Linked DNA regions of Prolixibacter sp. NT017. The protein of the gene in region 1 interacts with the protein of each later gene in a pairwise test. Links are inferred from orthologs where the notes say so. Each region holds a gene or a part of one and is shown on either strand. Other genes may lie near its edges. The genes, in order: ung and ndk.

Region 1 (12,550 bases):
TCACCAAATCCACCGCCTACAGTTCCTTGAACGATAATGTTTCCACTATTGGTAGTAGAGAACACATAGTTATCAGTGCCGGCAATCAATGAAACCAGTTTGTTCTTATTGGTAGCAAAGTTCACCGAAACATCCCAGGTGAGATTTTGCGTGCGTACCGGTGTTGCCCCCAGCATCGCTTCAAAACCTTTATTTTCGATCTCTCCGACATTCTCAAGCAAAGTGCTGTAACCAGTAGAAGCAGAAATCGGCACACGCATGATCAAATTCTTCGATTTAATATCATAATATGACATATCGAGATGCAAACGATTATCGAAGAACCTAAATTCACCCCCGAACTCAAGAGAAGTTACCTGTTCCGGTTTCAGATTCGGGTTAAATTTGGTCGAACTTCGTGACATAGTCGTTTCACCCAAATAAGAATCGTTTACACCTGCCAGTGAATAGGTATCGTACAACTGGTAAGGATCGGTATCGTTACCTACCTGTGCCCAACTGACACGCAGTTTGGAGTAGGTCATCGCTGAATTATCCAGCTTCAGCAGATCATTAAACAGGATCGAAGCACTAATCGAAGGATAGAAATATGACCAGTTCGATTCAGGAAGTGTAGAAGACCAGTCATTACGGGCCGATCCGTCAAGATAGAACCAACGATCATACGACAGACTAACAGTTCCATATAGTGAATTGATTTTCTTCTCTTGTAATGGAGTGAAACCAGGATTCACAACATTGGCGCTCAACAATGGAGGTCCACTGGGAATACGGAACTGAGAACCGCTAACGCTATGGCCACGATAAGTGTGGTGCATTGCGTTTCCACCGAACGAAGCATTCAAATTGATTTTTTCCGTCAAATCCTTGTTTGCCGTAAAGAGGAAATCAGCATTGGTTTCCTGAGTCTGGCTTTCATTATAACTGAACTGACCAGTTGAATAGAACCAATGTCCGTACTGGTTCACCCGCTCGATATCCATCATCGTCATATCGGTACCCACGCGAACGTAGGCAGAAAGCCAATCGGTGAACGCATACTGAATCTTGACAAATCCCTGGAAACGATCTTTCCAGTCTTTATTCTGATCGTGATAAACCATCCAGTACGGGTTCGAATTCAACGAAGTTGGGCCAATCGAACTCAGGGTTACCGGATCCTGATAATTCTTCAGGTCGTTAATGTCAACGTTTCTGGGAATATTAACGAGATAAGCCATGATACCTTCCGTCCCCAGATTCGGACGGTTCTTACCATACTGCTTGAAATAAGTGGCTTTCGCATCTACCGTCAGCTTATCAGTTAGTTTAGCAAAAGCCCTGAGGTTGAAGTTATTCCTCTCAATTTTTGAGTTGGGAATGATGGAATTAATCTGCGAATTAGTATAAGAGAAACGCATATTAATTTTATCATTTCCTCCATCCAAAGCCAAGGTGTTGATGGTCGTAAAACCGGTATCGAAGAAATTCTTCACATTGTCAGGCTGCGGACTATACGGACGATTCTCGCCGGTATAATACAATTGGCTGGAACCATCCATTCTGGGTCCCCATGAACCACCACTCTGCTTCAACAGATCGACAGTAGAAGGAATCGCTCCCTGTGTTCCCTGCCCATACTGATTCTGATAATCAGGAAGCAACATCGGGTTCTCGAAAGTGGTGTTTGATGTAATACTTACGCCAATACCTTTCCGGGAAGATCCTTTCTTGGTGGTAATCATGATAACGCCATTAGCTGCACGCGAACCATAAAGTGCGGCGGCGTTAGGACCTTTCAACACCGAAATCGAAGCAATGTCATCGGGGTTGATGTCACCGATACCACTACCATAGTCCGATTTGGAATATTCTCCGGTGTTCGCTTCGTTAGCCGAACCGAAACCTGAGTTATCCATCGGCACACCATCAACCACATAAAGCGGCTGGTTATTACCGGTTAGCGAGTTGTTACCACGAATGATCACCCGGGAACTACTACCCGGTCCGAAGGAGCCTTGTGTAATGGTTACACCGGCTACACGACCTGACAGTGAGTTTATCGGGTTAGCATCCTTCACGGTCGACACTTCGTCACCTTTGACTTCGCTAACTGCATACCCCAGCGATTTCTTTTCGCGGGTAACACCAAGCGCTGTGACAACAACTTCATCAACTGCCACATCCTTGGATTTCATTGTAACATCAATGGTCGAACGACCATTCACGGGAATTTCCTGGGTTTCCATACTAACAAATGAAAACACCAAAGTAGCATCTCCCGATTGTACAGTAATGGAGTAATTACCATCGGCATCCGTAATGGTACCGTTGTTTACTCCTTTCTCAACGACCGTTAACCCGGGTATGGGTTGACCGTCGGACTCGGAAACAACTGTTCCTGTAACCGTGTGCTGGGCATATGCACTACTAATGAGTGCAAGGCACACACCAAAAGCCAAAACAATCTTTCGCATAGAGTTTGGGTGTTTTGTGGTTAGAAAACCATACTATTAAACATATAACAAATACAAATAACAGCTTTGCAATAGCAAATGACAGGACTGCTATATTGCTTATTTACTTGAGTTCATCCATTGCGTCACCAAAAACCTTTTGGAAAAGCATGGCAGCTATCCCGAGCAAACCCGAGTGCTCATCAATCTCAGAAATTTCGAGACGTACGTTACTGCAGATATTTTCCAGACAATACTGGTTTAAGGACTGTTGGATTGGTGTCATTATGTATTGGTTGGCTTGTGAAATAGGACCACTCAGGACAATCAATTCCGGGTTAAGCAATTGAATCAGAATGGAAAGTCCCTTTCCTAAAGCACTGCCTACTTGATTTAAAATAGATATAGCGAATTCATCTCCTCCACGGGCGGCACTAACCACATCTTCCGCCTGCATCTCCTCCGGATTATTCTTGAAGATCCGGGTCAGCTGTGATATCGTACCATTTTTAACGCCATTCTTCGCCAGGCTAAGTAGTTTATGAGCCGATGCCATGGTTTCGATACATCCCCGTTTGCCGCAAATACACAGTTCGCCTTCGTCCTCCAGCCTGATGTGACTAAACTCGCCGGCAAATCCTCTCGAACCGCTATAAAGCTGACCATTGAGAATCATGCCGAGTCCCAATCCCCAGCTCCAGTTCAGCACAACCGAGTTCGTGGTATTTTGCGCTTTCCCGAAAACAAATTCACCAAAGGCCTGCATTCGGGCATCGTTGTCGATGTAAACAATCTTTTGAAATTTGGCACCGAAACGCTTTTTTACATTTCGTAAAGAGGGATTCTTGATGGTATAATTGATTCCTTCCACCGAATCTATCAGCCCGGGCATATCAACGCCCACTGCCACAATCTTATCCTCCGAGATACCCGCATCACGAACCATTTCCGTTGCTGTTTCGTGAAGTTTATCGACCAACCTGGGATCGTCGATATTGGTTTCAATAAACCGGATGGGGGTTACTTCTTCGTTGTGGCAATTAAAAACGGTAGCTTTAGCTTTATAACGTCCCATATCGACGGCAACGATATAAAAAGCTTCAGCCACTAAACTGTAAAGAGCCGGTTTCCGCCCTCCGCGCGACTCGCCAATACCGCTGGTCTCAACCGCTTTCAGTGCGATTAATTCATCGAGCAATGTTTTAGTCGTAGGCAGGCTGATATGAACCTCCTTACTTAAATCAGATGCCGACAGCGAACGATGCTCATACAACAAACTTAGTATCTGCATGCGCTGACGATAGCGTTTGATACCATTCACTGTCAATCTTCGGCTTTCCTCTTTACTTATCAGAATCATTTATCGCGTTTCCAATATTTGCAGGTACTAATTAAAGATAATTTTACATTTAAGTCAAGTCATTGTTAAAATTTTTTAAAAAGATTTAAGAGTTGTGCATGTTTACACAGAAGTTCTTGTATTAACAACAATACCCGAAACAAGTACTAGTGAATCTGAACATTTTGAATTATTTGCGCATCTCAAACTTCTCTTAATTCATCTGCACGAAACAGAACAATTGTGACGAATCATCGCTAAAGCTCTTTACCAGCCTTTGCTAATTATCTACATACAAATACACTAATAGAGCGATTCAATACTTACCAACTACCGCTATATTTTTGTCAAACTTCACCGGTTATTTTTTGTTATCTTGTATCAGGTAGTCTGATCTGAAATTTTCCCGGGAGGGGGAATTTCGTACCTTAGCAGGGTTATTTCTCAGGCCGCTTGGTCAAAAATTTTCTTAACCTGACGACAATTTCACCTTATGCAGGAAATGGTTCCTAAAAGAGTTATCCAGGCGTCACGCCGGAGATTTCACCAATTTCTCGAGAATGACGCCTCGGGAGGTATTTTGCTCATCGTCTGTACCATCATTGCGCTACTTTGGGCCAACTCAGCCTTTCACTACACATACGAACACCTGTGGCATACCGAAATTGCCCTGAAAGTGGGCAGTTTCGAAGTTGGGATGCACCTGCTGCATTGGGTTAACGATGGCTTGATGGCCATTTTCTTTTTTGTAGTTGGCCTGGAAATCAAACGCGAAGTGATCGCCGGTGAATTGTCGAGCATGCGGAAAGCGGCACTTCCGGCATTGGGAGCCTTAGGAGGCATGATATTACCCGCACTGTTATTCTCGGCCCTCACATTAGGAAAAGACGGTGCACAAGGCTGGGGAATACCGATGGCAACCGATATTGCCTTTTCACTGGGAATTTTGAGTCTGCTGGGAAAACGAGTTCCGCTTTCGCTGAAAATTTTCCTGGTAGCGCTTGCCATTGTCGACGACCTTGGAGCTATCATGGTCATAGCCATATTCTACTCATCGAACCTCCAACTGGAATACCTGATGCAGGCATTGGCACTGATTTCCCTGTTGCTTATCCTCAACTGGATGAGAGTACGCAAGCCATGGGTTTACGTCGTTATCGGAACCGTTGTCTGGTATTTCTTCCTGAAATCGGGTATTCATGCCACCATTGCCGGTGTATTGGTAGCCTTTACCGTTCCGGTTCGCCGGAATCTGATGACAAATGAATTCAACGACCATGTCGACAAATTCAACATGTGCGACGATTGTGCCACATCATACACCCTTCCCGACCAGGAAATACATAAACTCGATAATCTGAAGCGACAGATAAAGATGGTTCAGAGCCCGGCTCAACGCATCGAACACATGATGCACAAAATGGTGAACTATTTCATTATGCCGGTATTTGCACTCGGTAACGCAGGTGTTGTGCTCGATGGAAGCAACATGGGACCGTACGGCTATTTGAGCCTGAGTGTGGCCCTGGCGCTATTTGTTGGAAAAGCGTTGGGTATTACACTACTTTCGTGGGGCGGTGTGAAAATTGGATTAGCCGAGTTGCCGCAAAATATCAAATGGTCGCATATGTTTGGAGTCGCTATCCTGGGAGGCTTGGGCTTCACCATGTCGCTCTTTATTTCCAACCTGGCCTACTTCGACCTTTCGATGCTAAACGCTGCAAAACTGGGTGTTTTAGGCGGTTCGCTGGTAGCCGGGGTCGTCGGCTATTTGCTGTTGTCCCGGATTCTTCCACGACCGAAAAATGAAGAATTCAGTTATCCGGTGGAACCGTGATAATAATGAACCGTGAACAATAAAAATAAACAATAAAGGCTGAAGACCAGGCTCAGGAGAAGGCAAAGGCGAAAAAAATCAGAATAAGATTAAGTCTAAAATCTTGAATCTAACATCTCTTTTTTATGGATGTCAAAATAGAAGAAAGCTGGAAGAATGTATTATACGAAGAATTCGATCAACCCTATTTTGAATCGTTGGTGAAATTTGTCAAAGATGAATATGCCCAACACACCATCTATCCTCCCGGGAAGAAAATGTTCAATGCTTTCGATTCCTGCCCGTTCGATCAGGTAAAAGTGGTGGTACTCGGACAAGATCCCTATCACGGCCCCGGCCAAGCACACGGACTTTGCTTTTCCGTTCAGGATGGAATCGCTTTTCCACCCTCTCTGCAGAACATCTTCAAAGAGTTAAACAACGATTTGAATATTCCTGCACCCCAAAGCGGTAATCTTGAGCGATGGGCACATCAGGGAGTTTTCCTGCTCAATGCCACATTAACGGTCCGGGCTCGTCAGGCCGGTTCGCATCAAAACAAAGGTTGGGAGACTTTTACTGACGCAGTGGTCCGGAAACTCGCTGATGAAAAGGAAAACCTTGTTTTCTTACTGTGGGGAGCTTACGCCCAACGCAAAGGCGAGTTCATCGATACCAATAAACATCTCGTGTTAAAAGCACCTCACCCATCACCTTTTTCAGCCGACCGCGGCTTTTTCGGCTGCCGCCACTTCAGTAAAACAAATGCCTACCTGGAACAACATGGGAAAACTCCGATCGAGTGGTAGAAGAAATGCTGAATTCCAAATGTTTCATTTTAAAATTAACTGAAAATAGAAAAGACCGTTGATTATTGTTGGTACGAACGAAGATTCCCTGGGATATGAAATCAATTCAATCCCGATTTCCCGGGAGAACATTCGGCATTCAAAGTTTTCAGCCTCTCTTGTTCACGTAATCTCCATCTATCCTCTTTGCCTTTTCCTGCCCCTCTGCCTTAATTTTCCATCAACAGATCGCCCAGCTCCTCTACCGAGTCAACCAGTTTCCAGGCTCCGTTTTCCTGAAGCTCTCCGACTGAACCGTATCCGTAGGTAACGCCAACCGCTTTTATGTTGTGTGTTGAAGCTCCTTTCATATCGTGCAGCCGATCACCAATCATTATTGATTCCTCCGGAACAATGCCATATACCTGGATAAGAAATTCAATCACTTCCGCTTTATGATTACGGGTACCATCGAGTTCCGGGCCGGAAATTCCATCGAAAAACGGCAGCAATCCAAAATGACGGAGAATTTCGGTAGCGTATACCTTGGGTTTGCTGGTGGCGAGATAGATCTTCTTTCCTGCCGCTTTAACAGATGAAAGCAATTCGGGAATTCCCTCATATAACTCATTTTCATACATTCCCTTTTCGGGAAAATAAACCCGATACAGTTCAACTGCTTCGTCAGCTTCTTCATCCGTAAGGGAAAAATGATGTTTGAACGAATCGTGCAGAGGCGGACCAATAAAAGAAAGGAGTGTCTCTTCTTTAGGCGCTTCAATATTCATTTCGCGCAAAGCATAAAGAATGGAGTTGAAAATTCCCTCTTTAGGATCGGTAAGCGTGCCATCTAAATCAAAAAGGATGTTCCGGAAGCTCATGAGTGTTTTCGGGCAAAGATAAAAAAGTAAGAAAAGCTTCTTCTATTTAGCTCCAGAGTTTTCCTTTGCGACAATTTGAACGAGTCGTGGTTAGATAACGTGGCATAATTCGAACAATCGTCTTAACTTACGGTATATATTTTGTAAAAGAGAAAACCGAAAGTAGATTGTAACCAAAAGGAATCATCATGAAAAGACAAATTCAATTATTTGGCCTGATAACTTTTGCCCTGATACTGGGCTCCTGTTCACGACAAGTAACCCGTGTAGCCACCGATCAGGCTATCGATCTGAGCGGTCGCTGGAACGATACTGACTCGCGACTCACTGCACAAGCACTCACCGAACAAGTGCTCAATCAACGCTGGCTCGACGATTTTGAACGAGCACACGGACGCAAACCTGTTGTGGTTGTAGGACTGGTTTATAACAAATCGCACGAACACATCGATACCGATACATACATTAACGACATCGAGCGGTCGTTTATCAACAGTGGGAAAGTGCGCCTTGTACAGGCTGGCGCCAAACGCGACGAGCTTCGTGCCGAACGTCAGGATCAAAACACTTATGCCTCGCCGGGCACAGCAGCCAAGTGGGGACGCGAACTGGGTGCCGACTTTATTATGCAGGGAGATATCAGCTCTATCGTCGATTCGTACAAACGCGAAAAAGTCATTTTCTACCAGGTAAACGAAGAGCTGACTAATCTCGAAACCAATGAAGTTGTTTGGATGGGCGAAAAGAAAATTAAGAAAGCCGTCCGCAACTAAAATTCGTATCAAAAAAAATAAAACAGCCCTGTTCCGGTAACCGGAAAACACGGGGCTGTTTTCCCATTTCCGCAAACTTGTCAAACCCTTTCCCGGCATGAAGAAAATATTTTTCCTTACCGGAGTGTGTCTTTTTCCGTTGTTGCTTTTCACCGGATGTGCCACCTATTACCAGAAAAATCAGGCATTTTACCAGGCATTCGAAAGTGGCAACATCGAAAATGCCGAGAAAATCATTCAGCAGTCGGAGAAAAAGGTAAAACCCAAAGACCGGTTGCTCTACCTGCTCAACCGCGGAGTTACCACACGGATGCTGGGCGATTACCGCGAAAGCATCAAGCTGTTTGGCGAGGCTGACCACATGATTGAAGACTACAGCACCAATTACGGCGCTGAAGCGCTGGCCCTGGTCACCAATCCGATGGCTACCCCTTACCGGGCGGAAGACTTCGAGAAAGTGCTCATCCACTTTTACCAGGCCCTCAACTACATCGACCTGAAGCAATACGACGATGCGCTGGTGGAATGCCGCAGAATCAACATTCAGCTGCATGAGATAAACGACAAGTATCCCGACCACAAGAACCGGTACCAGGACGATGCCTTTGCGCATCTTCTCACCGGCCTCATATACGATGCCCTGAAAGATTATAACAATGCCTTCATCTCCTACCGGAATGCTTACGATGTTTATCAAAGTAGTTACGCTAAAAATTTCGGGTTGACAGCCCCCGAACAACTGAAACATGATTTGGTCCGAACCGCAGCGCTAACCGGCTTCACCGAGGAACAACATCAATACGAAGATCAGTTTGGCTTTCAGTATCAGCCAACCGATTCCGTCGGCTCGTCAGTAATTTTCTTTTGGCTTAACGGATTGGGTCCGGTGAAAAGTGAATGGTCTGTGAACTTTGCCATGGTAAAGGGCGAGGGAGGCTGGGCAAACTTTGTGAACGACCAGTACGGACTCTCATTCCCAGTCTACATAGGCGATCTCACATCTAGTAAAAAATCAGAGCTCGACGATTTACGTATCATCCGGGTGGCCATGCCCCGCTACTCCGACCGGCGACCAGTATACAACTCTGCTACTTTAACAACGGCTTCAGGGAAAACCTATCAACTTGAATTAGCAGAAAACATCGATGCGATAGCACACAAAACATTGCACGACCGCTTGCTGCGCGAAATGGGAAAAGCGATCTTGCGACTGGCCGTCAAGAAAGGAATTGAAGCAGCTGCCAGCAAAAAGAACGACGCACTCGGCATGTTGGTCAGTCTGGCAAACGCGGTCACTGAAAAAGCAGACACCCGCAACTGGCAGACTCTGCCTTACGAGGTTGGCTACATCCGTGTTCCGCTTCATAACGGACAGAATCATCTCACTCTGCATCTGTCGCCTGCTGTTGGCAAACCAACCGAAACTTTCGATGTAGACGGACAAAGCGGTGAAACGCGATTCATCACTTACCATACATTAGAAAGCTCACCACCGCAACCATAAAGAAAAGGGCACCTGCCAAAGCAGATACCCTCGGGGTTGTTACTATCAGAATATGGGAACAGAACTTATTCCTTTAATAATCTGCTCAATAAAACTAGTTATCTTCCCATCCCATATTGTGTAGCAGTGTCTGTTTAAAAAGCTTTACTTCAAGATAAGGTAGCGTTCAGCATCCACAGCTTCTTCTCGGTAGAGGCAATAAATTCGCTAAACAACGCGACGGTTCCCTCGTCACCAATGTTCGAAGCAGCTTCCAGTATTTCGCGGTACTCGCCGAGCAAATGCTCAAAGTTTTCAACAGTTATTTTCAGTGTTTCTTTACCACGAGGCACCTCGGCAACCGGTTCGATACTGGTCTGATCGAGGTATTCGCTAAACTGGTGATACGGCACGCCGTCCAACGTAAGGATTCTTTCGGCCACGTCGTCCACCACATCAGCCAACTCGGTATAAAATCCTTCAAACATCTTATGTTGCTGGTAAAAATCGGGGCCTTTAATCAGCCAGTGCATCGCCCGCATGTTTTGATAAACGATTTGCAGGTCGGCCAGTACATTATTCAATTGCGCTACTACGTTGTTGTTTGTTCTTTTTGTTTCCATGATTCGATATTTAAATTGTTTGTTTCCGTTTTTGATATTCCAAAGGTGATATTTTCTATTTTTATAAATATTTATACATCCATAAGTAAAAGATTATACAATGACACTTTTGCAATTATCATACGTCCTGGAGTTGAGCCAACATGATTCTTTCTCGCTGGCAGCGAAAAGACTGCACATCTCACAACCGGCCCTCAGTCTGCAAATCCGTAAACTCGAGGAAGAGCTGAGCATGCAATTGTTCAAGCGCTCTCCAAACCGTATAACACTTACCGCAGAAGGAGAAATCTTTGCCGAACAGGCACGGGAACTGTTGCTATTGGCCGATAAATTGAAAGATTTGCCATTCGAGCTGGAGAAAAAGCCGGAGGGAGAACTCCGGATCGGAGTCATCTCAACACTTGCACCCTATTGGTTTACCATGTTTCTCGACCAGTTCACTCAGAAATATCCCGACATCCGGCTAACGGTAAAGGAATTAAAGACCGAAGAGATTATCACCCAACTGAAAAACGGCCTGTTGGATGCAGGCTTCATCTCCACTCCGGTGTCGGCGCCGGGAATGGTCTTCCGTCCGCTTTTCTATGAGAAATTCTACCTCTATGTATCCGAACAGCACGAGTTGTATTCAGCTGAAAGCATTGATTTAAACAACGTTGATTTGAAAGAGATGTGGTATCTGCAGGAAGGAAACTGCTTTCAAAACCAGGTCGATTCGGTATGTGTGTATGCGAAAGAACCCGGCGAGTACCAGAATATCGTCTATCTGTCCAACTCCATCGAATCGCTTTGCCGAGTGGTGGAAAACAGCGGCGGTATTACTTTCATTCCTGAAATGGCCACCCTTTCGGTAAGTCCTGAAAAAGAGCAAATGATGAAAGAAATAGCCGGAACACCACCAGTTCGTGAGATCAGTTTGGTTACCACCCGTATATCAAAAAGTAACCGCCTGATCGAGTTTCTTTTGCAGGAAGCGTTAAACGTAGTTCCCAAACGAATGCTGGCCAGTCCGGTAGAGAAGACATTGGACACCGGATTGCGTTTTTAAATTCCAATCGCGTTCATCCCTAATTCGCGTATCAACAGCATTGACGAATGGCCCGAATGAAGAAGGGTGCCCCCCCGGAACACCCTTCATGTGCAGATGGCACAAACATTTGCCTTTCACCTGAATTGTAACCTAAGCACAAAACTCAATGTGTAATGTGAACCAAGTTGCCACCTGCAGCTGTGACAGACACAAACGACAGGAGAGAGAAACAGGTGTATCTACTCCAAAAAACACCCAAAAAAATACTGTATTCATTTACCTTAATGCATTTGAAAGTATGACAAAAAGATTATTTGTATCTTGCAGAAGGTAAAAACCAATTTTCAATTGGTACATTTTTCTTCCCCCTTAGGTAGTTGATCTCATTTGGTCGCATTCAAGAATTAATTGACTTACTGCACTAACAGCTTATGATACGATATTTGGCTGTGCTCAATCCGCTTTACGCGACCCTTTTTTGGGCGATCGTGCTTACCATCGGAACGCTCCGGATAAACCGGGCCAAGTTTATGCTTGGCATGTTCATGATGGTGGCATTTTTTCTTTACCTGGGGCATGCTTTTTACTTTACCCGTAATTTTCAGATTTTCACGTGGTATGAATGGATCTACACGCTCACCAGTTTAGCTGTATTTCCGATGTATTACCACTACGTACGCTTACTGACAGTGGAAACCCGGCTAAAGCCTTCAGATCTGCTTCACTACCTTCCCGGAGTTATCGTGGCGGTCGCCAGTCTGTTTCTGATTATTTTCATGGGACCAATCAACCGACTCGCCTATATTCACCACTTAGAACATGGCTCACATTCTTTTTACCTCTCCGGCAACCCCTGGATTGATGCCTACCAAATGCTCTTCCTGCTGAGCCGACTAGTATTTGGCATTCAAATATTCGCCTACCTGATACTAAACATACGACTCATCAGACATCATAAAGAGAATATTGCTCAATATTATTCCAACCCCGAAGAGCTGAATCTCAATTGGGCGCAGCTGATGTATATTTTTCTGTTGCTTACCTCGTTGGCAGGTTTCATCTTCAATGCCCTTGGGCGTAGCACATTTCTCGACAACAGTGTGAAATTGCTCATTCCGTCATTCATTTTTTCCGTCTTACTGTTTGTTATCGGATACCTGGGAAACCGGCAAGATCAGATCGTTAGTCAGATTGTCAAACTCGACGAAATGTACCCCCAGGAAGAACGTCCGGAAAAGGAACCCAACGATGTGGTAGTTAAGTTGGAGGAATATTTTACCTCAGAAAAAGCTTACCTCAACAAAGACCTGAAAATTTGGGAAGTGTCAAAAATGATTAATAGTAACCGAACCTATGTTTCGGGCATCATCAACAAACACTAC
Region 2 (12,606 bases), 1.3 Mb from region 1 along the record:
GCAGTGCAATCACAAAGTTGAAGAACCAGTGTGAGAAAGAGCCGATAGCCGCACCTCTTGAGCGGACATTGTTCGGAAACATCTCCGATAGGATAACCCAGATAACAGCTCCCTGCGAGAAGGCAAAGAAGGCAATGTATCCAACGAGGTAAGCCAGCAATTGGTATCCCGCATAGTTACCGGTGATATACGACCAGGCAAATAATCCGAGGAATACCGACATACCTGTTGCTCCGACATAAAGCAAAAACTTACGTCCGAAACGATCGATGAATATCATCGCGATGATGGTAAATGCCAGGTTCGTGACGCCAATCAGTACCGACTGGAACATCGCGGACTCACCGGAGAAACCAGCCACCCGGAAAATATCGGTCGAGTAATACATGATGACATTGATTCCGGCCATTTGGTTAAACATCCCAACGGCAATTCCAATGAGGACCAACTTCAGGTACGGAGGTTTAAACATGAACGAGTATTTCTTCATGACCTCCTGGTTCAGCGAATCCTTGATTTGATGCATCAGGGTTTCTGGATTTTCGTGCGGATTAACCCTCCGAATAACGTGAAGTGCTTCTTCAACACGTTCCATTTTGACCAGCCAGCGGGGACTTCTTTCGATGAAGAACAACAGCAGGAAGTAAACGCCTGACGGAATGGTTCCGGCCAGGAACATCCAGCGCCAATTGGCAGCACCTATGCTATCGATGATGTAATTGGAGAAGAACGCCAACAAAATTCCGGATACGATAGCCAGCTGGTTGGTGGCCACCAAACGACCGCGCAATTTGGGTGGCGCAATTTCCGAAATGTACATGGGAGTCAGTACCGATGCACCTCCAACGGCAATTCCCCCGATTAAGCGGGCCGTAATGAAGACGGTGAGATTGGTCGCCAGGCCGGCTCCAATCATCGATAGCAGGAACATCACAGCCATCAGTTTCATCATTTGGCGCCGGCCGAAAATATCGCCCGGTTTTCCGATGAACAGCGCGCCAATGATACAGCCAACCAGTGCCGTACTGACGACCACACCTTTCATGGCTTCGGAAAAACCAAAGAACTGCTGCACGTAAAAGATGGTTCCGTTAATGACGGCAGTTTCGAATCCGAACATTAGTCCGCCCAGGGCCGCCACAAAGGTGACGAAGTACAAGTGATTTCTCATGATTTGGGTAAGTCTATTGATTAAGCGCTTTCAATATAATGATTTTCGGAACAATGGGCAGAACACTTTGGGAGATATGATTTTCAGTAAGATGAATATTTATTCAAAATAAAAACCTGCTTCCAGTGAAAACAGGTTTTAGTAAACGCGTAAGAACAATTATTTTATTGCGGGTACTCTTGAACGTCTTCGTCACAATGCCATTCTTCGGGACAGAATCTTTCGGTTTCCGAAAAGAAAAAGGCAGCTTCTTTCATCGCATTATCGTCACTATCGGAGCCATGAACTGCATTGTGCGAAAGCGACTCGGCAAATAATTTCCGGATGGTACCTTCGTCTGCTTTTTCCGGGTCGGTGTTGCCGATGAGCTCCCGGAATTCGGTTACAGCGTTATCTTTTCTGAGAATGGCAGCCACAATCGGACCAGATGACATGTAGGTAACCAGTCCGTCGTAAAAAGGCTTTCCCCGGTGAACTTCGTAAAATTTGGCAGCCTGCCGGGCCGATAATTTCGTTAGTTTAAGCGCTTCCACCTTGAAACCGTGTTCAGTAATCATTCCGAGGATAGGACCAATTAAATTCCGGCGAACGGCCCCCGGCTTAATCATTGTTAGCGTAGTATTTCCAGCCATGTTGATAAATTTAGTTGCGAATAGAAACATCCGTATCACCGATGAGTTCACCGGACACATTTATTTAGAACGGATGACAAGCGATATTTTTGCGAGAAAATCACTCCGATTTCTCTTCAATCAAAATTAGGAAATTGCGGAAACTGACCGTCAATAATGAGTTGCTGTTAAACATAGTATCGATAAGTTGAAGAAATGATTTTATCCGAATTTTTAAAGGTCAATCCGGAGAACGTCCACTGAAATATTTCAAAATGTGCAGGTACGAAACAACCAATATTCCTATCTTTGCGTCTTACGTTTAAAAAGAGGTCAATTTTGAAGAGATTATCCCCTGAAACAATAGCGAAAGTTAAGAAAGTGTTGAGTGAAAATGTCCGGGACATCGTGATTATTCCACATGTAAATCCGGACGGTGATGCTGTTGGTTCCTGTTTGGGATTGTGGCGCGTTTTAAAGAACGCGGGTTATGCTCCGACGGTCATTTCGCCGACTGATTATCCTGCCTTTTTGAAGTGGGTGAGCGGTACAAATGAAGTGAAGGTATATGAGCATGAACCGGATGTCAGTCAGCAAATTCTTGAAAAAGCTGATTTGGTGTTCCTGCTCGATTTCAATGCTCCCGACCGGGCCGGAAAACTGGGACCACTCATTGAGAAAGTGACCAGCCCGATTGTGTTGATTGACCATCATCCCGATCCTGCTGATGTGACGGAGTTGATGTTTTCGCATACCGAAGCCAGTTCGACCGCCGAGTTGGTTTACCGCTTTGTCGAAAGTCTCGATTTATGCGAATACCTCGACAAAGATGCAGCGGAAGCGTTGTTTACTGGTTTGTCTACCGATACCGGCTCTTTCAGTTATAACGCTTCGTCACCGGATATGTACGAAGTGGTGAGCCGCTTGCTGGAAAAAGGAGTGGATAAGGACCGGATTCACGATTTGATATACAACAATTTCTCGGCCGACCGGATGAGACTTTTGGGATACAGTCTGGACCAGAAAATGAAAGTATTCCCGGAATACCATGCAGCGTACATTTCGTTGAGCATGGAAGAGCTGGAGCGTTACAATTTTGTGCCCGGGGATACGGAAGGATTTGTCAATTATCCGCTGTCGATTAAAGGCGTTATTTTCACCGCGTTGTTCACCGAAAAGGAGGACATGGTAAAAATATCGTTTCGTTCGAAAGGAGGTTTTCCCACCAACGAATTCTCCAACCTGCACTTTAACGGTGGAGGTCATATGAACGCCTCAGGAGGAGAATCGAAGTTATCGCTGGCCGAGACCGTTCAGAAGTTCGAAGAGTTGTTACCTGAATTTTCTGCTAAATTGAAAGATGAGCACAGGAAACTGGGAAATTGAAATCGGGGAAAGGAAATGGGCTAGATGCACCGAATTTTAATAAATTAGCGCTGAATTTTTAAATCGGTCGGAAAGGAAATTGGAAAGACCGTTAAGCGGAAGTTTGAATAGTTAACGAATGAAATATATGAAACGTAGGGGTTTAAAGTTTTTATTGCTGGCTGTTGTATTGGGTGTAGGGTTTGTTTCCTGTAGCAAGACAAGCCGTCAGAAAGCCAGGGAACTGGAATTGGAATTGCGGGATAAGTACGTAGCCAAGTATTATCCGGATGCACAGCCTACTCCCTCGGGACTTTATGTCATCAAAGAGCAGGATGCTCCTGCCGGGGCGGATTCCATCGCCGTTGGTGACCAGGTGAAAGTATTCTATACCGGAAATTTGATCGAGAGTACCGATTCTACCGGAGTTCAGGACGGGTATGTTTTTGACTCTTCAGGTGATTACGAACCATTTACTTTTACGGTAGGTGCCGGATCGGTAATTACAGGCTGGGAAGAGGCTATTCTGCAAATGAAAGAAGGCGAAAAAGCCGTATGGATTATTCCATCTACGTTGGGGTACGGAGGAACGCCGCAGTCAGGTGTCCCCGCGTATTCGACACTCGTGTTTCATGTCACGGTCTACAAAGTGATAAAGAGTACCTCCAATCCGGTGATAATCGAACGACAATTTTAAATACTGACCGCGGAACTTCACCGCGGTTTTTTTCAATCCATAAACTGACGACGTGACGCGCACGGATCTCATCAAAAAATTGCTGCCGGGTTTCATTCCGCTTTTTGTTTTTATTCTTGCGGATGAAATCTGGGGAACGAAAATCGGTATTGCGGTGGCGGTAGGCGTTGGACTGATCGAGCTAATCGTAACCGGAATCAAGGAGCGCAGGCTCGAAAAGTTTGTACTGATTGACACCGCTTTGCTGGTCGTGCTTTCGCTGATATCCATTCTGCTCGATAACGACATCTTTTTCAAGTTGAAGCCGGCTTTGATTGAATTGATTCTTTGTGCCGTTTTGGGTGTTTCGGCCTTTGGGAAACTGAACATCGTACAGATGATGGCCGGCCGTTACATGAAGGATGTCTCTTTCAACGAACAACAACAGGCGCAGTTTCAGCGGAATCTCCGGAATATGTTTTGGATTTTCCTGGCACACACCGGTCTGATTATTTTCTCAGCCTTTTACATGAGCGAAGCAGCCTGGGCGTTCATTAGCGGCGGATTGTTTTACATTATTTTCGCGGTCTATTTTGTGATTGAATGGTTTCGCAATAAGCGGCAGCAGAGAAAAATGCCGGTGGTTGCTGACGACGAAGAGTGGTTGCCGGTAGTCGATGAGGAAGGGAAAGTCATTGGGAAAGCGCCCCGATCAGCTTGTCATAATGGTCAGAAGATTTTGCATCCGGTAGTGCATCTTCATGTTTTCAATCCCAAAGGACATATCTATTTGCAAAAGCGGCCGGAAGACAAGCTGGTACAGCCCGGTAAATGGGATACAGCCGTTGGCGGACACATCTCGTTTGGCGAATCGGTTGAAACGGCTTTGAAGCGTGAAGCTTACGAGGAAATTGGTTTGACTGACTTTCAGGCACGCCCGATGGCCAGTTACAAATGGGAGACCGACGTGGAAGCCGAGTTGGTGTACAGTTATACTTCTTACGATTACAAAAAAATCCGATTACACTCGGACGAAGTTACCGAAGGAAAATTCTGGAGCCGTTCACAGATCGAGAAGAATCTGGGCAAAGATGTATTTACACCTAACTTCGAATTCGAGTTTAAGATGATGGAACAGTTGCGCGATCAGAACAGCGCATTGGCTTGATTTTATTGGCTTTGTGCGGGAAATGCCTTTTGACAAAAGGAGATAATCTCTTGTCGGCTATCCAACAGCAACTTTTGTTTCTCTTTCGGTAGTCCAAATCGTAAACGAAGCCGGTTTCGAAAAATCTTCCATCTACGAATGAGCCGGTAAGCAAAAACACCGCTCAGCGGCATCGCGATAAGATAAAGCACTTTCCACCATCCGGGAAACAGTCGTCCCAAAGTCAATAATCCAACCACATACATGGCCGAAAATGCCAGCATTCCCAACACGAAGTAGAAAGAACTGCGCATCTGCGAATCTTCAATTTTGTTGTTTACGTGATTTTTTAGAAGATAATGGGGAAGTGCATGGTGCAACCAACCAAAAGCAATGACCGGAGATGTCAGCAGAAAGCCAACAGCAGTGAAAATTGCCTGAGCCGGCGTGAGCAAGTTTTTATTCAGTGCATCTTCTTTTATTTTTTGCTTGTGCTGTAACCTTTCGTATTTCTGTACTTTATCCGTAAGCAACTGAAGAAAAGAATTGTCTTCTTTGGCAGCGGTTTCCAGTTTCTGAATGGTCAGTTGGTCCGCCCGAAAAAGATTTTCCCATACATCAGGCAAAAGATTTTCTTCTTTGAGCATAGTTGTCCGGTACAAACGACGAATCGTTTCATACAGTTCGTAATGTTCGGTGTCCCGGATGTCAATCATCAACGGCGACAATTTAGCCCGGAGAGCGTCCCGAAATTCCAGTTGCGCCCGTTGCGGATTTTCCCGGTAGGAAGACAGAAACTCATTTATCTGTAACGGTTTTCCGTAGTTGATTTGAAGAATGGATTGAGGCTCCTGGTAATTGCTGTAGTATATACCTACCGGGATGATGACCAAATCTTTTCCTAATCCACCACTTTCTTCTGCCTGAAAAGCGATACGGGGAACCGCTTTTTTGAGGGGAAGCAAAGTCCGCTTATCGGTGTGCCGTGCTTCCGGAAAAAGGCAAAGAGGCGTGTTGTGCCGGAGAATCTCGATGGTTTGCCGGAATGTTTTTTCATTTTTTCCGAGGTTCTCTACTCCGTCACGAATCCGGTAAACCGGGATAATCTTCAGAAAACGAAGAAAGGGACGGTTTGTGGCGCTTTTAAATATATCCGCCCTTGCCAGATAAATAATCTGCGAGGGAAGCGTGCAAACCAACGCCAGTGGGTCCATTAATGCGTTCTGGTGGTTTGGAGCAAAAATGATGGGTTTGTCTTTAGGGATATTTTCTTTTCCGGTTACGATAACCTTCCGGTAGAAGAGACGATGGGCCGTTTTGACAAATCCTCTGACCATATCATAACCGATGGAATAGCGATAAATCTTACCCATAATTTACCTATTTTCCTTCCGCGTGGCTGTGATGGTGAACATTTACCAACTGTTCTGTCTCTGCTTCGTCGGTCACCGGCTTTCGCGACCAGAACCACGACAGGCTCAAACCGGAGACAATGTGCCAGATGCCCCACCACGCAGCAATGATGGCCATTCCGCCAAGTTCCATGTCGGGTGGAAATATTTTGGGATTGAAGATGAGTGCCAGTCCCAGTCCGGAATTTTGAATCCCTGTTTCGATGGCAATGGTTCGCCGGTCGGTCTGCGGCAGTTTCATCAGGCTGCTGGCGCTGTATCCTGTCACCAAAGCCAGAGCATTGTGAATTAATACGATGATGAAAATGAGATGAATGAACTGAATGAAGAATTCGAAATTCTTGGCCAGCGCAATCACCACAAAAGCGATGAAAATACCAACACTCAGCTTCCGGATAGGACCGCGTATTTTAACCGTTAAACGCGGGAAACGGCGGGCGAAAATGAGTCCCAGTACCAGTGGAATACCCAATAGAATGAAAACGGTTTGGAACATTTGCCCGGAGTCGATGTGCAACGGACGCAGTAGCGCCTCGGCATCGTGGCGGTTGTAAAAGTGCGTATAAAGGCTTCCCCAGAAGGCAAAGTTCAATGGCGTCATAAAAGTAGCTGAAAGGGTCGCAATAGCTGATAAACCGATAGACAGCGTCGTATTTCCCTTTGCCAGCGAAGAGATGAAATTGGAAATGTTTCCACCGGGGCAGGATGCTACGAGAATCATTCCCAGGGCCACGGTTGGGGTAGGATGCAAAAAGAGAACCAGCAAATAGGTCAGTGCCGGCAACAGCAAGAACTGAGAGACGATTCCTGTTAAAGTCGACTTCGGTCGGGTAATAATTTTGCGGAAATCGGAAATATGAATATCCAGCGCTATACCAAACATGATAAAGGCGAGTGCGATATTTAGTGCCAGAATGCCGGCCGGACTAAAATGCAATCGCACATGATCCAGAACTTCCAGAGAATCTTCAAACATTGGCTTAGACTTTCAGTGCCCAAATATATTGATTTGTGGCCAAAATCAAACGGCTGTTGTTAAGCAGGTACAACTATCGTATTTGAAATCAGTCTTTATGGAGCAGAAAAATCGCCGGTCGTTTATGCAGTTCAGGCAATCCTTTTCTCCATTGTGCCACCGTCTGCGTTTTGATGTATTCACTTTCCAGTGTGATGTCGGCGGCAATGCAAAGCCGTGTTTGGTCGTGACAAGCCTGCAGGATATCTTCCAGCAATTTCATGTTCCGGTAAGGCGCTTCAATGAAAATCTGCGTTTGGTGTTCGGTGGCCGAACGGCGCTCCAAATCTTTGATAGCCCGCTGCCGTTCTCCTTTCGGGATGGGAAGGTAGCCCACAAAGGCAAAGTTCTGTCCGTTCATTCCGGACGCCATCAGCGAAAGCAAAATAGAAGAAGGTCCAACCATCGGAACTATCCGGATATCTTTTTCGTGCGCCAGTTTCACCACGTCGGCGCCCGGATCGGCTACACCGGGACAGCCGGCTTCCGAAATAATGCCGGTATCGTTTCCGTTTAAAACGGGATGCAGAAAGCGTTCAAGCTGTTTCCGATCGGTGTGTTTGTTCAGCTCCATGAACTCCAGCGCGTCGATGTCGATATCGCGGTCCAGCTTCTTCAGGTAGCGGCGGGCAGTACGCACGTTCTCTACGATAAAAAAGCGAAGTGAACGCACAGTGTCCACCAATGTGGCGGGGACAACATGGCCTGGCTCAGTATCGCCAAGCGTAGTTGGTATAAGGTACAGATTAGCCATTTTCTTCATGGGCGCAAAGGTAGCGAAAAACAATATTTTCGCCGGCTTGTTTGTATGGATTGAAGTCGGTAACCGAATTTATGAAATACGTTCTCCGCTTTTTGTTTCTCCGCAATACCCAATTTTCTCTCGCAGTTATTGTCGGTTTACTCGCTCCGGCGGGTGCGGAAACATTACGACCGTTGGTTTTACCGCTTCTGGCCATTGTGCTGGCTTTTTCCCTTACGGGGATAACCCTCAAGGAATTTTTCCCGCTGCGCAATCTCATTCGTCCCATGCTGTTTGGTATCTCAGCCAGTTATTTGGTGTTGGGAACGCTCATTATTTTGCTGGCCTGGTTATTTACGCCCGACAAGGAACTCTTCTGGGGATTTGTGATCATTGCAGCTGCACCGGCCGGAACAGGCGTTATTCCGTTTGCGTTTATTCTTCGCGGCGATGTGGCATTTGCCGTGTTCGGTGTACTGGGCAGCTACCTGGCGTCGTTCATCCTGATTCCGGTGATGCTGATGGTTTTCGCTCCGGGCGTTTCTGTTTCCCCCGAAATTATTGGTCGTATTTTGGTCATCCTGCTCGTTATTCCCATGGTGGCTTCCCGCTTCCTGCTGGCGAAACCCATTCAAAAGCCGGTGTTTTACCTTCGCGGGAAGGTTGTCAACCTCGGATTTGCCCTGGTCATTTATACGGTCATTGGCTCCAACCAGGATGTTTTCTTAACCGATCCAATGTTGCTTTTACCCGTGGCTGCCGTCACTTTTTTTGCTACTTTTGGAATCAGCCTTGCGGCAGATTGGGCTTTGAAACGCTGGGCAAAGAGTTTTAACGGACCGAAGCAAATCAGTGGAATGTTGCTGGCTTCGCTCAAAAATAACGGATTTGCCATTGCTGTCAGCCTCACCTTGCTGCCGCCGAGGGGCGGAATTCCTCCGGCCGTTATGGGGATGATGATGGTGCCTTACCTGATGTACCTGTCATTCCGCTACCGCGAAAAGTCGGGAGGAGCGTAAAACGTAAAATTCAACATGAAAATAACATTACTGGGAACAGGAACTTCGCAGGGAGTGCCGGTAATCGCCTGCAATTGCGAAGTTTGCCGTTCAACCGATTCGCGCGATAAGCGCTTACGAAGTTCGATAATGATTGAAGACAACGGCACCTGCATAGTGGTGGATGCCGGCCCCGATTTTCGTCAGCAGATGTTGCGGGAGAAAGTGCAGAATATCGATGCTATCTTGCTAACACACGAGCACGCTGACCACATCTTCGGTCTCGATGATATCCGTAGTTTTAACTGGGTTCGGAAGGCACCCATTGATATTTACTGCGAAGCGCGCGTTGATAAGAACCTGCGCTCCATCTTCGACTACGTTTTCTCGGAAGAAAAATATCCCGGCACGCCTCAGATGAACCTGGTGCCCATCGATGGTTCAGTTTTGACCGTTGGTTCGCTCGACATCATTCCCATTCGGGTGATGCACCACCGGTTGCCGGTTTATGGTTTTCGGGTGGGGAAATTTGCCTACCTCACCGATTTTAGCACGATTGCTGACGAGGAGTTGGAGAAGCTGAAGGGAGTAGAGGTGGTAGTGATTGACGCCTTGCGGAAAGAATCGCACATTTCGCACCTGAGCCTGAGTGAAGCCATCGAGATCGTTGGGAAAATTCGTCCGCGCAAAGCATACATCACGCACATCAGTCACCAAATGGGATTACACAAAGATGTATCAGAAGAGTTGCCCGATGGTGTGGAGCTGGGATTCGACGGCGAGATACTGGAATTTGATTGAGGTTACCGGTTATTTGTTCGCTTTATGCGGATACGGTTTTGCAGGAACGGTAGCAGAACGACAAATCCGGCGGTGAAGAAGACCATGCCGGCAATGGCCAGTGCGGAACCCAGTGAGAACTGGTCGGTGTACCAACCCAGGAATGGTCCGACTCCTGCAAAAATGATTCGAATGATAAAGCTGCGTACAGACAGCACGGTGGCCCGGTTGGCCGATGTGGTGTACTGAATGATGTAGTTCTTTAGGATGGGCGTGGCAATTCCCCTCACAAAGTAGAAGACCACCAGAATAGCGATACCCCAGGCCGTCATGTTCTGACTGATGGCGATATACGAACCGGTAATAAATATGAGGATGAGAAATACCGTATTTTTCCGCCCTAGCGCATTCTCAAACTTGTAAGCAATCATCGAAACCAGTCCGGCCAACAGGTTCAGAACCGTCCAAAGCACACCAAACATCGAGAGCGGCAGTGCTATTTCCTTAAAGAAAGGCTGCACGAACCAGGCCATGGTGAGGGTAGCGGTGCCAATAACCGAAGAGTAGAGGATGGCTGTCCGCAGCGGTTTGTTTTCGATCAGCGAATGATTGACCACCTGGAAAATATCTTTCCAACCGGGTTTCGCGTGACGGTCGTCGCGCGGAGGTTCTCTTAGCGAAATGGCCGCCGGAACGCCTGCAAAAGCTACCAACGTTTGGGCATAATAAGGGTAACGCAAACTGAGTGTAGCCAGCAATCCGCCCAACACGCCGGCAATGGCTTCGGCAAAGTTCCCGATGGAGGTTACACGTCCTTCCAGTTTCAGGTATTCCGATTCCCGTTTTTCGGCTTTCAATGAGTCATACAACAAAGCTGAATCGGAACCGGAGATAAGACTTTGTCCAACGCCCAGAACCATTTCGGCCACTAAAAATTCGCCAAAACGGTACGAGAAGCTGTAAATGCCAAAGCCAATGGCACCCATGACTGTACCGGCTACCAGCGTGGTTTTTCGTCCCCACACATCGGCAAAGTAACCGGAAGGTATTTCGAGCAGAACGATGGCAACCGAATAAATGGCCCGCAGGAAAAACACGTCGTGCATGCTGAGGCCGTTGCTTTGGTAGAAGGGGACGACAATGGGCATCACCAGCATGAACCATTTGGCGCACTTGATGATGTAAAGCCGGAAAATATTTTGGCTGTACGAGCTCCCCATGACGCGTGCAAAAATAACGAAGCTTCCGGTATGGCCAATTAAATTAGTATGATCATTCCCGGGGGGCTATGTTGACTATTTTCGTTCATACATATCGCCTGGCTCTGGCCAGGCAGTTCTTTTAGTCTGGAGAACGTACCTGGCTGGCTACAGGCTGTTCATTTGAATTAAATGGAGCATCTGGCTGCCGCCAGGTTGTTCATTTGAATTGAGTGGAGTATCTGGCTGTCGCCAGGTCGCTCATTTAAATTAAAAGGGGCATCTGGCTGTCGGCAGGTCGCTCATTTAAATTAAAAGGGGCATCTGGCTGACCACAGGCCATTCATTTGGGTTGGATGTAATACTTGGCTGGCGGGAAGCAATTCATTCACGCTGCAATGAGCTGCCTCAGTTTCGGGGAGTACCAAATTTGTTCCTGAGTTGGCTCCTCAGTTTCCGGAGGTATGAAATCAGCTTGCATATTTTACGCCTCAGTTCCGGGGAGGTGTTCATCACACTGCAATGAGTTGCCTCAGTTCCGGGGAGGTGCTCATCACGCTGCAATGAGCTGCCTCAGTTTCGGGGAGTACCAAATTTGTTCGTGAGTTGGCTCCTCAGTTTCCGGAGGTATGAAATCAGCTTGCATATTTTACGCCTCAGTTCCGGGGAGGTGTTCATCACACTGCAATGAGTTGCCTCAGTTCCCGGGAGGTGCTCATCACGCTGCAATGAGCTGCCTCAGTTTCGGGGAGTACCAAATTTGTTCCTGAGTTGGCTCCTTAGTTTTCGGAGATATGAAATCAGCGGTGTAAGCGGGGATATTTGTTATGAAAACGAAAACCAATGCCCAGCATCAGGTAGTTGGGCTCATGGAAATCTTTCAGGTTGTATCCAATGTGAATAAATGAGCTGCGGGTAACAGCAATTTTGAGTGCCAGCACCTGGTAAACCGATTTGAGGTCCCCCACATTGTTCAGTACGTTCACGCCTGTGCCCAGGTTGATGGAGAAGTAGGGCATTACATATTCCACCCGTCCGGAAATTCCCACCGACCATTGCCGGCTGAAGGAGGGAGTGATGAATACGAACCGTGGGGGCGGTGGCTCGGGACGAAACAGTGTGGCACCAGACGAGAAATTGTTAGCGACATCTTTGGCATACACATTGGCACTGCCATCGTACACACCGTCGACCGATAACCCGGCCCTGAGTTTGTATCCGAAATTGTACATGGGGGCAAAACTGAAGCCCAGTACCGTGTATTTACGCGGTACGAGAACCTCCATATCAGCCGCTGCTACTCCTTTCCAGCGCCAGGCCCCAAACAAAACCATATCATAACTAACATGGCGGGGGAATGTGGGAATAAGGGGTTGATATGGTTCAGGAAGTGAAAGAGAATGCTCCCTGTTTACACGATAAACCAGTCCCATTTTCAACCCGATGGTATTCAGTCCGGCGTTGGGATACTGTGTGTTTCCGTTGGAAAA

The links.
Region 2: the proteins of ung (region 1) and ndk interact in binary tests that used the Escherichia coli proteins (3 or more experiments, as listed by UniProt). The link is inferred for Prolixibacter sp. NT017 from one-to-one orthologs.

Annotation. Positions count from the first base shown.
Region 1 is NZ_BLAV01000001.1:798,959-811,508, reverse strand. What follows is about bases 4,645-7,567. They hold ung (uracil-DNA glycosylase), read left to right. Parts: upstream 4,645-5,736; coding sequence 5,737-6,399; downstream 6,400-7,567. Other genes in these bases: GJU87_RS03220 (penicillin-binding protein activator LpoB), read left to right, coding at 7,448-7,567; GJU87_RS03225 (HAD family hydrolase), read right to left, coding at 6,609-7,259; nhaA (Na+/H+ antiporter NhaA), read left to right, coding at 4,645-5,611. Outside these bases: GJU87_RS03245 (SusC/RagA family TonB-linked outer membrane protein), read right to left, coding at 1-2,456; GJU87_RS03240 (ROK family transcriptional regulator), read right to left, coding at 2,560-3,795; more of nhaA, read left to right, coding at 4,268-4,644; more of GJU87_RS03220, read left to right, coding at 7,568-8,032; GJU87_RS03215 (COG3014 family protein), read left to right, coding at 8,130-9,536; GJU87_RS03210 (Dps family protein), read right to left, coding at 9,686-10,138; GJU87_RS03205 (LysR family transcriptional regulator), read left to right, coding at 10,239-11,186; GJU87_RS03200 (AraC family transcriptional regulator), read left to right, coding at 11,600-12,550. UniProt on the Escherichia coli protein: Excises uracil residues from the DNA which can arise as a result of misincorporation of dUMP residues by DNA polymerase or due to deamination of cytosine.
Region 2 is NZ_BLAV01000001.1:2,049,450-2,062,055, reverse strand. What follows is about bases 70-3,048. They hold ndk (nucleoside-diphosphate kinase), read right to left. Parts: upstream 1,804-3,048; coding sequence 1,336-1,803; downstream 70-1,335. Other genes in these bases: GJU87_RS08640 (bifunctional oligoribonuclease/PAP phosphatase NrnA), read left to right, coding at 2,122-3,048; GJU87_RS08650 (sugar porter family MFS transporter), read right to left, coding at 70-1,171. In the rest of the region: more of GJU87_RS08650, read right to left, coding at 1-69; more of GJU87_RS08640, read left to right, coding at 3,049-3,168; GJU87_RS08635 (FKBP-type peptidyl-prolyl cis-trans isomerase), read left to right, coding at 3,296-3,844; GJU87_RS08630 (NUDIX domain-containing protein), read left to right, coding at 3,897-4,991; GJU87_RS08625 (1-acyl-sn-glycerol-3-phosphate acyltransferase), read right to left, coding at 4,994-6,343; GJU87_RS08620 (bile acid:sodium symporter family protein), read right to left, coding at 6,351-7,358; GJU87_RS08615 (SAM-dependent methyltransferase), read right to left, coding at 7,447-8,160; GJU87_RS08610 (bile acid:sodium symporter family protein), read left to right, coding at 8,232-9,158; GJU87_RS08605 (MBL fold metallo-hydrolase), read left to right, coding at 9,174-9,938; GJU87_RS08600 (MFS transporter), read right to left, coding at 9,941-11,137; GJU87_RS08595 (acyloxyacyl hydrolase), read right to left, coding at 11,917-12,606. UniProt on the Escherichia coli protein: Major role in the synthesis of nucleoside triphosphates other than ATP. The ATP gamma phosphate is transferred to the NDP beta phosphate via a ping-pong mechanism, using a phosphorylated active-site intermediate.